Regions from separate parts of the Paenibacillus sp. J22P218 genome, predicted to be linked through region 2. Evidence: a T-box and tRNA genes for the amino acid it is inferred to sense, from the RefSeq annotation. Region 2 holds a T-box; the other holds one or more tRNA genes.
The links. The T-box of region 2 lies ahead of AC0YN0_RS02160 (valine--tRNA ligase). A T-box ahead of a tRNA ligase gene usually reads a tRNA of that ligase, here a tRNA-Val.
Positions count from the first base shown of each region.

Region 1 (3,414 bases), 980 kb from region 2:
TAGAAGAGCTTGCCTTTCAAATGATGTTTAAATATGGGCGTAAACCGGTCCTTTATATTGTAGAAGATATAATCGAACCTCTATGGGAGCAGACGCTTCGGGGAGGGCTTACGCAAGGTCCTCTGCAGACGCTGGGCGATTTTTTTGAAGTGAGAAAGCTTCATGCTGACCGTGAAACGGAGATTGCGCCAGGCTTAACGGTGCTGCCGATAGAAACAAAACATATCGAGAACAAGAAGAGCTACTCCTTCCTATTCAACCGCCGCTTCTTCTACAGCGCTGATATGCGTTTCGACGGAGAACTGCTGCAGAGACTCGTCAATGACGGGATTGAGACAATCTATCATGATTGCCAATTGGAAACGCCGGCCGTCGTTCATGCAGGCTTAGACGAGCTGATGACCCTGCCTGACGAGATCCAACAGAAAACGTGGCTCATGCATTATGGCGATTCGATGGAACAATTCATTGGCAAGACGGGTTCAATGCGATTTGTAGAGCAGTTGAAGCGTTACGAGGTATAACAATGAGGATATGACGATTTCCGCGTCCGTGTATGAGTGACGTTTAAAGTTCGCATACTACTGGGCGGGAGGCTGATCATAATGGAACCGAATAACGGACAAGAAGAAGTAGTAGCCGTCAGAAAAAATGGCGATGGCAGTATCGTCGAATTCAAGCTTTCGTCTGGCAATGTGGTCGACTATTTAACTGCTCAGTCGATGGTCCGCAATAACGAGATCAACAACCTGCAATTGTTCCGTGGCCGCGACCATGAAGAGCACTTACGTTCGGTGCCTGACGGGCGCACAGATAATAATCTAGATAGCTTACCAACTTTCTAAGCGTTGATTGGTACGCACTGTGTAACAACGCAACAAGAAGAACCGACTGACGTCGGTTCTTCTTTGTTTGCTGGTGCATGCATGTATTGGATTAAGATGAATCTCATCGGACTATTCCTTTTCAGTGCTTTCTAGGGCCATCCTTCCCCAGTTTCCTTCTCCATATGAACTGCTCATCGTAAGCAAGCGAGTCGTCCTTCACAAACTTGGCGACACTTCCAATGACAATGCCGATAATCCCAAACATGCCAATCAGCCAAATAGCCAAATACGCATACTGCTCCGCCAACCGATACCGCCTCCTGCACGCTTTCTATATGTATACGCGGATCAGATCGGCTTTAGAATACGCATTCATAGTCATTTGCCAGTTATTATTAACCTCCCTAACAAACACCCAATCACATTAGAAACAGTCAACATACATTACAGAGTACTTTATGACAAGGAGGTGCATCGTATAATGTCTGGATATGTAGGCGGCGCCTTCCACCACAACAACAACATCGGTTTTATCTTGGTATTGTTCATCCTGTTGGTTATTATTGCTTGTAGCTGCGGAGTAGTAGGCGGCTATGGAAAAGGCTGCTAATTAATTCACATCGCTGCAATAATAATGCAGCATAAGCATTGAGCATGAACGAAAGGGTTATCCTTAACGACGTTAAGGGTAGCCCTATTTGTTCTATTTGGTTTGACCGAACTTTTTCTTAGAAAAAATGAATATTATGGTTGACTTCGGTTTTCGATCCTGATATATTATTAATTGTCGCTAATACAACCTGATCTGTTAGCTCAGCTGGGAGAGCACTATCTTGACAGGGTAGGGGTCAGTGGTTCGAGCCCACTACAGATCATACTAGAAGAAAACCGCGAAGCCTTATAAACATTAGGCTCGCGGTTTTTTCGTTTTTTAATTTTGTTTATAATTCCTTAAACTTTTTGAGATTTGGTGCGAATTTGGTGCAAACGGATTGCCGAGCGCTTAATAATATTAATAATAATTTAATGCCGCCCTGGTGATTCGACTCGGTATCCTATTTTTGTCCTAAACCTACGCCGTTTGCCGCACCCTCTGCCTATCTTTTGTGGTAGGCTTTATCCCCCCATTATTTCCTTCATGTGAATAACAAATCACGACTCCCCCCTCCTGATGGTACACCCTTCGGCACCTTAAACAGGCAACCTACTCGAACTCCACAGTTGTCCCTGAGCCCAGAAGGATGCAAATTTAAAAGTTTTCGAGACCAATCTACCGTCTTCTATCAAAATGTGCGATTATACCACGTCTTTAGCCTCGTCCGATATTTGTCTCGCATCATATGCTTATAGAGTTATAACTATTTTATTATTGAAATGGAGTGCATTCAGATATGGCGAAAAAGTCATGCAAAAAAAGAGCGCCCCGAACTAGAAAGAACTGTGGATCTTCCAATCAACTACAGTTTCTATTACAAGCCCAATTACAATTTCAAGCTCAAGTGCAAGCACAGTTGCAAGCACAAACTCAAGCCCAATTACAATTCCAAGCACAAGTTATGTCACAGATGCAAGAGCAGGCACAAGCAGAGCAACAAGCACAAAGTCAATTACAGTCTCTACTTATAACTCAACATCAGGCGCAAATAGCCTTACTAAGTCAAAGACAAATTCAATCAGATCGAACAATCGTGAATGTCAGAACGTCCGAGCCGCCTCCACCGCCACCTCCAGAACCGCCAACCACGTAAGTAATGGCCTTTTAGCACGTTTAACATAACACGGCCATTTTTCAGTACCATTTATTCGCATAATACAAAGCCACCCTATACAAGGGTGGCTTATAGTGTCTTCACCTATTATTTCGTACTTATCCCATATTCATTTTGTGACATTTTCAATCGCTTCGTTGACCCTGGTAAAAAAAGCTAAAGCTTCTTTTTCCAGTTCAGGTGATAGTTTATATTGAATAGCTGCTTTGTATCCCCCGTAAATGTTAGCCATTACTCTAGAGCGATCATGATTATCTAGCCCTTGCAATCTTTCCCACAATGCTATAACTTCTTCCATTTCCATGTATCGTACGCTCCCTACTCATTTCTTCACCTTATAACTATTCAATCTATGTCTACCTATTTCCTCCTGCACGATTCCGCGGTCCCAAATTTGACAGGGTAGGGGGCAGTGGTTCGAGCCAACTACAATCACCATAATAATTTTGCAAACTAAAATAACCCCTTCACCATCTATTATGTAGATGATTCGGGGGTTATTTTTCCAAGCCTGCAAGGTTACATCAGGTGTTGATTAACGGCTGCCGCCGCTCAATTGTTGCTCAGCGATTTGGACAAGCTTCTTAGTGATGTATCCACCAACAGATCCAGCATCGCGAGTCGATAAGTTGCCATTGTATCCGTCTTGGGAGAACTGCACGCCTAGAGATTGTGCTGCTTCCATTTTCAACTGATTGATGGCTTGTTTCGCTTGTGGTACAACCAAGTTGTTTGAACTGCTCGAATTTTGGTTAGCCATGTATGCTCACTCCTTTCTTGGATGTGAGGTTATTTTGTGATGGATCTTGGTTATATAT
Region 1 is NZ_JBWDNL010000001.1:1,457,848-1,461,261, reverse strand. It holds gene AC0YN0_RS05995 (MBL fold metallo-hydrolase) at 1-524, shown strand, start outside; gene AC0YN0_RS05990 (DUF3892 domain-containing protein) at 606-845, shown strand; gene AC0YN0_RS05985 (hypothetical protein) at 967-1,134, opposite strand; gene AC0YN0_RS05980 (YjcZ family sporulation protein) at 1,309-1,437, shown strand; tRNA gene AC0YN0_RS05975 (tRNA-Val) at 1,630-1,702, shown strand; gene AC0YN0_RS05970 (hypothetical protein) at 2,219-2,575, shown strand; gene AC0YN0_RS05965 (hypothetical protein) at 2,706-2,900, opposite strand; gene AC0YN0_RS05960 (alpha/beta-type small acid-soluble spore protein) at 3,132-3,356, opposite strand.
Region 1: it has a tRNA-Val gene. The T-box ahead of AC0YN0_RS02160 (valine--tRNA ligase) is inferred to sense a tRNA for this amino acid. The anticodon was not compared.

Region 2 (3,414 bases):
TGTCAGCCAGAACGTTGAACGTTACTGGCGTCTTGTCGTTGCGCGGCATCTCCGTCGATCCTGTGGAAGAGCCTGAGGAGGCTTGGAGAGAAGAGCCGATTACGGTCGTTCATGAACGGAGTTTCTATGGTTCGCAGCAGCTCGGTGAGGAACAGGAACAGGAACAGGAGCCTATACCGGACAATTCGTTCCAACAAGAGGCGCCGGCGTACATAGCAGAGGACGAGTCCTTCTATGCGTCAGGGGGGGGCTTCGAGCAGCGAATCGCCGAAGCACAAGCACAAGCGCAGGAACGGGAGAATGAGATTGAGATTGAGCGTGAGCGTGAGGCAACCGTGTCGATTTCCTCATCTCCTAATGATTCAGGCTGGTCGTCTTCACATCTATTCGCGGTGAACGGCAGACAGCCTCAGGAGGAACAGCGGGAGATTACGCTTGCCTCTCAGCAGAGTAGCGATGACGGGTGGCTCGCCTCTTCATCTCAATATGTGGACGAACCAAGCGAGATCACCGAGCAGGATCGGAATGAAGAGCTGGAGCAGGCAGAGGAGCAAGCCGAGGAAGAGGCTGCTTTCGCCGAAGCGTATGCGCTGCTGGCGCTTGAAGAGCAAGCTCAGCGCGAGCTCGAGGCGGAGCTGGAAGCTCAGCAAGCTGTACAGCAAGTCGTGCAGCAGCCTGAGAAGCAAGAGCCGCGCGTCGCGCTCTCAAGCAAACCTCCGGAGGAGCAGGCTGAACAGCCGCCTAATGTCGGCATTATGACGCTGCTCCAGACGAGCCGCCGCGAGCAAGCTGCGCGTCAGGCAGCCGAGCAAGAGATCGCCACTCAACAAGCAGCTGAGGATGCGCGTGCGCTGTCGTCCGGCGACGAGATTGAGTGGAAGAACTTATTCCTCGGCCGCAATGCAGAGGAGAATGAATTCCGCAAGATCCGGTTATGCATCGTTCAGCGCGATGAAACGCTTGATGCGATTGCGCTTCGCTACAGCATTAATCCTCGAGAAATATTAATTCGCAATAATCTTAATGAATCGGCCGTGTCGGAAGGGCAACTGCTTTATATTCCGTGAAACAGCTATTCCTTAATCAATAAAAATGGGTCCTTTCACTCGTTCATTCGTGAACAGTGAGGGACCTTTTTCGTGAAACGCGCTATACGAGCGTAATCGATCTTCGTATCTTCGCTGTAAGAGCCTATATGCACTTTCAGAGGCGGTCCCACACCGAGCTTCTCACTGTAAGATCAAATATGCTCTTACACGAGGCGCACGAGCGTAATCGAACTTCCTAATCGTGCTGTAAGAGCCTATGTTCACTTACAGGGGCGATCCCAAACCGAGCTTCTCTCTGTAAGATCAAATATGCTCTTACACGAGGTGAGATTTATGTCAATAAGATGGGTTTTTCACCCCTTAAAGTTGACTCTAGCGCATAACAACGGTATTATGTATACATATAAGTGTCATAATGACGTTGAAGGGGAATAGTACGCAGTGAAGCCTTCAGAGAGCGGAACCGTTACGCTGAGAGGTTCTGCAGGAAGTGACTGCTACGGGTCGCCCCGGAGTTGCCTGGATCAAGCGGAGAGTTTTTGCGAAACAATGCATCTCTCGCCCGCCTAAGTCAGGCCGGCTGCAGCCGTTATCTGTTCGAGTGTCGCGCGAATCATCTTTTTTTGCGTGAAACAAAGGTGGTACCACGGAAGCTAAACCTTTCGTCCTTTATTATGAGGGCGAGAGGTTTTTTTGTATTTATATCGATGTATGGAGGATGGAATCAATGTCAGAAAATCAAACAACGACTACGTCTACGGAAATGCCGACGACTTACGATCCGAAGGCAGCCGAGCAGAAATGGTATGACTATTGGCAGCAGGGCAAGTTTTTCGAAGCGGGCAAGCGTCCTGACGCGAAGCCTTATACGATTGTTATTCCGCCGCCGAACGTAACCGGCATGCTGCATATCGGGCACGCGCTCGACTTTACTTTGCAGGACATCTTGATTCGCACGAAGAGAATGCAAGGCTATGATGCGCTTTGGCTGCCGGGAACAGACCATGCCGGCATTGCGACGCAGACTCGCGTTGAGAGCAAGTTGCGCGAACAGGGCATTAGCCGCTACGATCTCGGACGCGAAGCATTCCTGGAGAAGGTATGGGAGTGGAAGGATCAATACGCGAACACGATTCGTGATCAATGGGGCAAGATGGGTCTCTCGCTTGACTACTCCAGAGAGCGTTTCACGCTTGATGAAGGTCTCTCCAAGGCGGTTCGCGAAGTATTCGTCCGTCTGTACGAGAAAGGTCTCATCTACCGAGGCAAAAAAATTATCAACTGGGACCCTGCGGCACGAACGGCTCTCTCCGATATCGAAGTAGAATACAAAGAAGTGAACGGCAACCTGTACCATCTCCAATATCCGCTTAAGGACGGCTCCGGCTTCATAACGGTCGCAACGACTCGTCCGGAGACGATGCTTGGCGATACGGCTGTAGCGGTTCATCCAGAGGACGATCGCTACAAGCATCTTATCGGCCAAATGCTCATTCTGCCGATCGTGGGTCGAGAGATTCCAATTATTGCGGACGAATATGTGGAGAAGGACTTCGGCTCCGGCGCGGTTAAGATTACGCCTGCTCATGACCCGAACGACTTCGAGGTCGGCCAGCGTCATAACCTGCCGCAAATTATTGTCATGGACGAAACGGGCACAATGAACGATCAAGCTGGTCCTTATGAAGGTCTGGATCGTACGGATTGCCGCAAGAAACTCGTGAAGGATTTGCAGGAGCAGGGCATCTGTATCCGCATCGAGGAGCATGTGCATCAAGTTGGCCACAGCGAGCGCAGCGGCGCCGTTGTTGAGCCGTATTTGTCGACGCAATGGTTCGTTGCAATGAAACCTCTTGCCGAAGCGGCAATTGCGGCCCAAAAATCGGGTAAGGGCACGAACTTTATTCCTGAGCGGTTCGAAAAGATCTATATGAACTGGATCGAAAATGTTCGTGACTGGTGTATTTCCCGCCAATTGTGGTGGGGACACCGCATTCCGGCATGGTACAACGATGCTACCGGCGAGATTACCGTATCGCGCGACGACGTTCAAAATACGGAAGGCGCAACGTTCACCCAGGATAACGACGTATTGGACACTTGGTTCAGCTCTGCTTTGTGGCCGTTCTCGACGCTTGGCTGGCCGGAGGAGACGGAAGAATTCAAGCGCTACTACCCAACAGACGTGCTCGTTACGGGCTACGACATCATTTACTTCTGGGTAGCGCGAATGATCTTCACGGCGCTTGAATTCACAGACGAAATTCCGTTCAAGGACGTGTTGATCCACGGTCTTGTCCGTGACGAGAACGGGCAGAAGATGTCCAAGTCGCTCGGCAACGGCGTTGATCCGCTCGATGTTATC
Region 2 is NZ_JBWDNL010000001.1:482,054-485,467, forward strand. It holds gene AC0YN0_RS02155 (LysM peptidoglycan-binding domain-containing protein) at 1-1,067, shown strand, start outside; T-box leader at 1,462-1,722, shown strand; gene AC0YN0_RS02160 (valine--tRNA ligase) at 1,777-3,414, shown strand, end outside.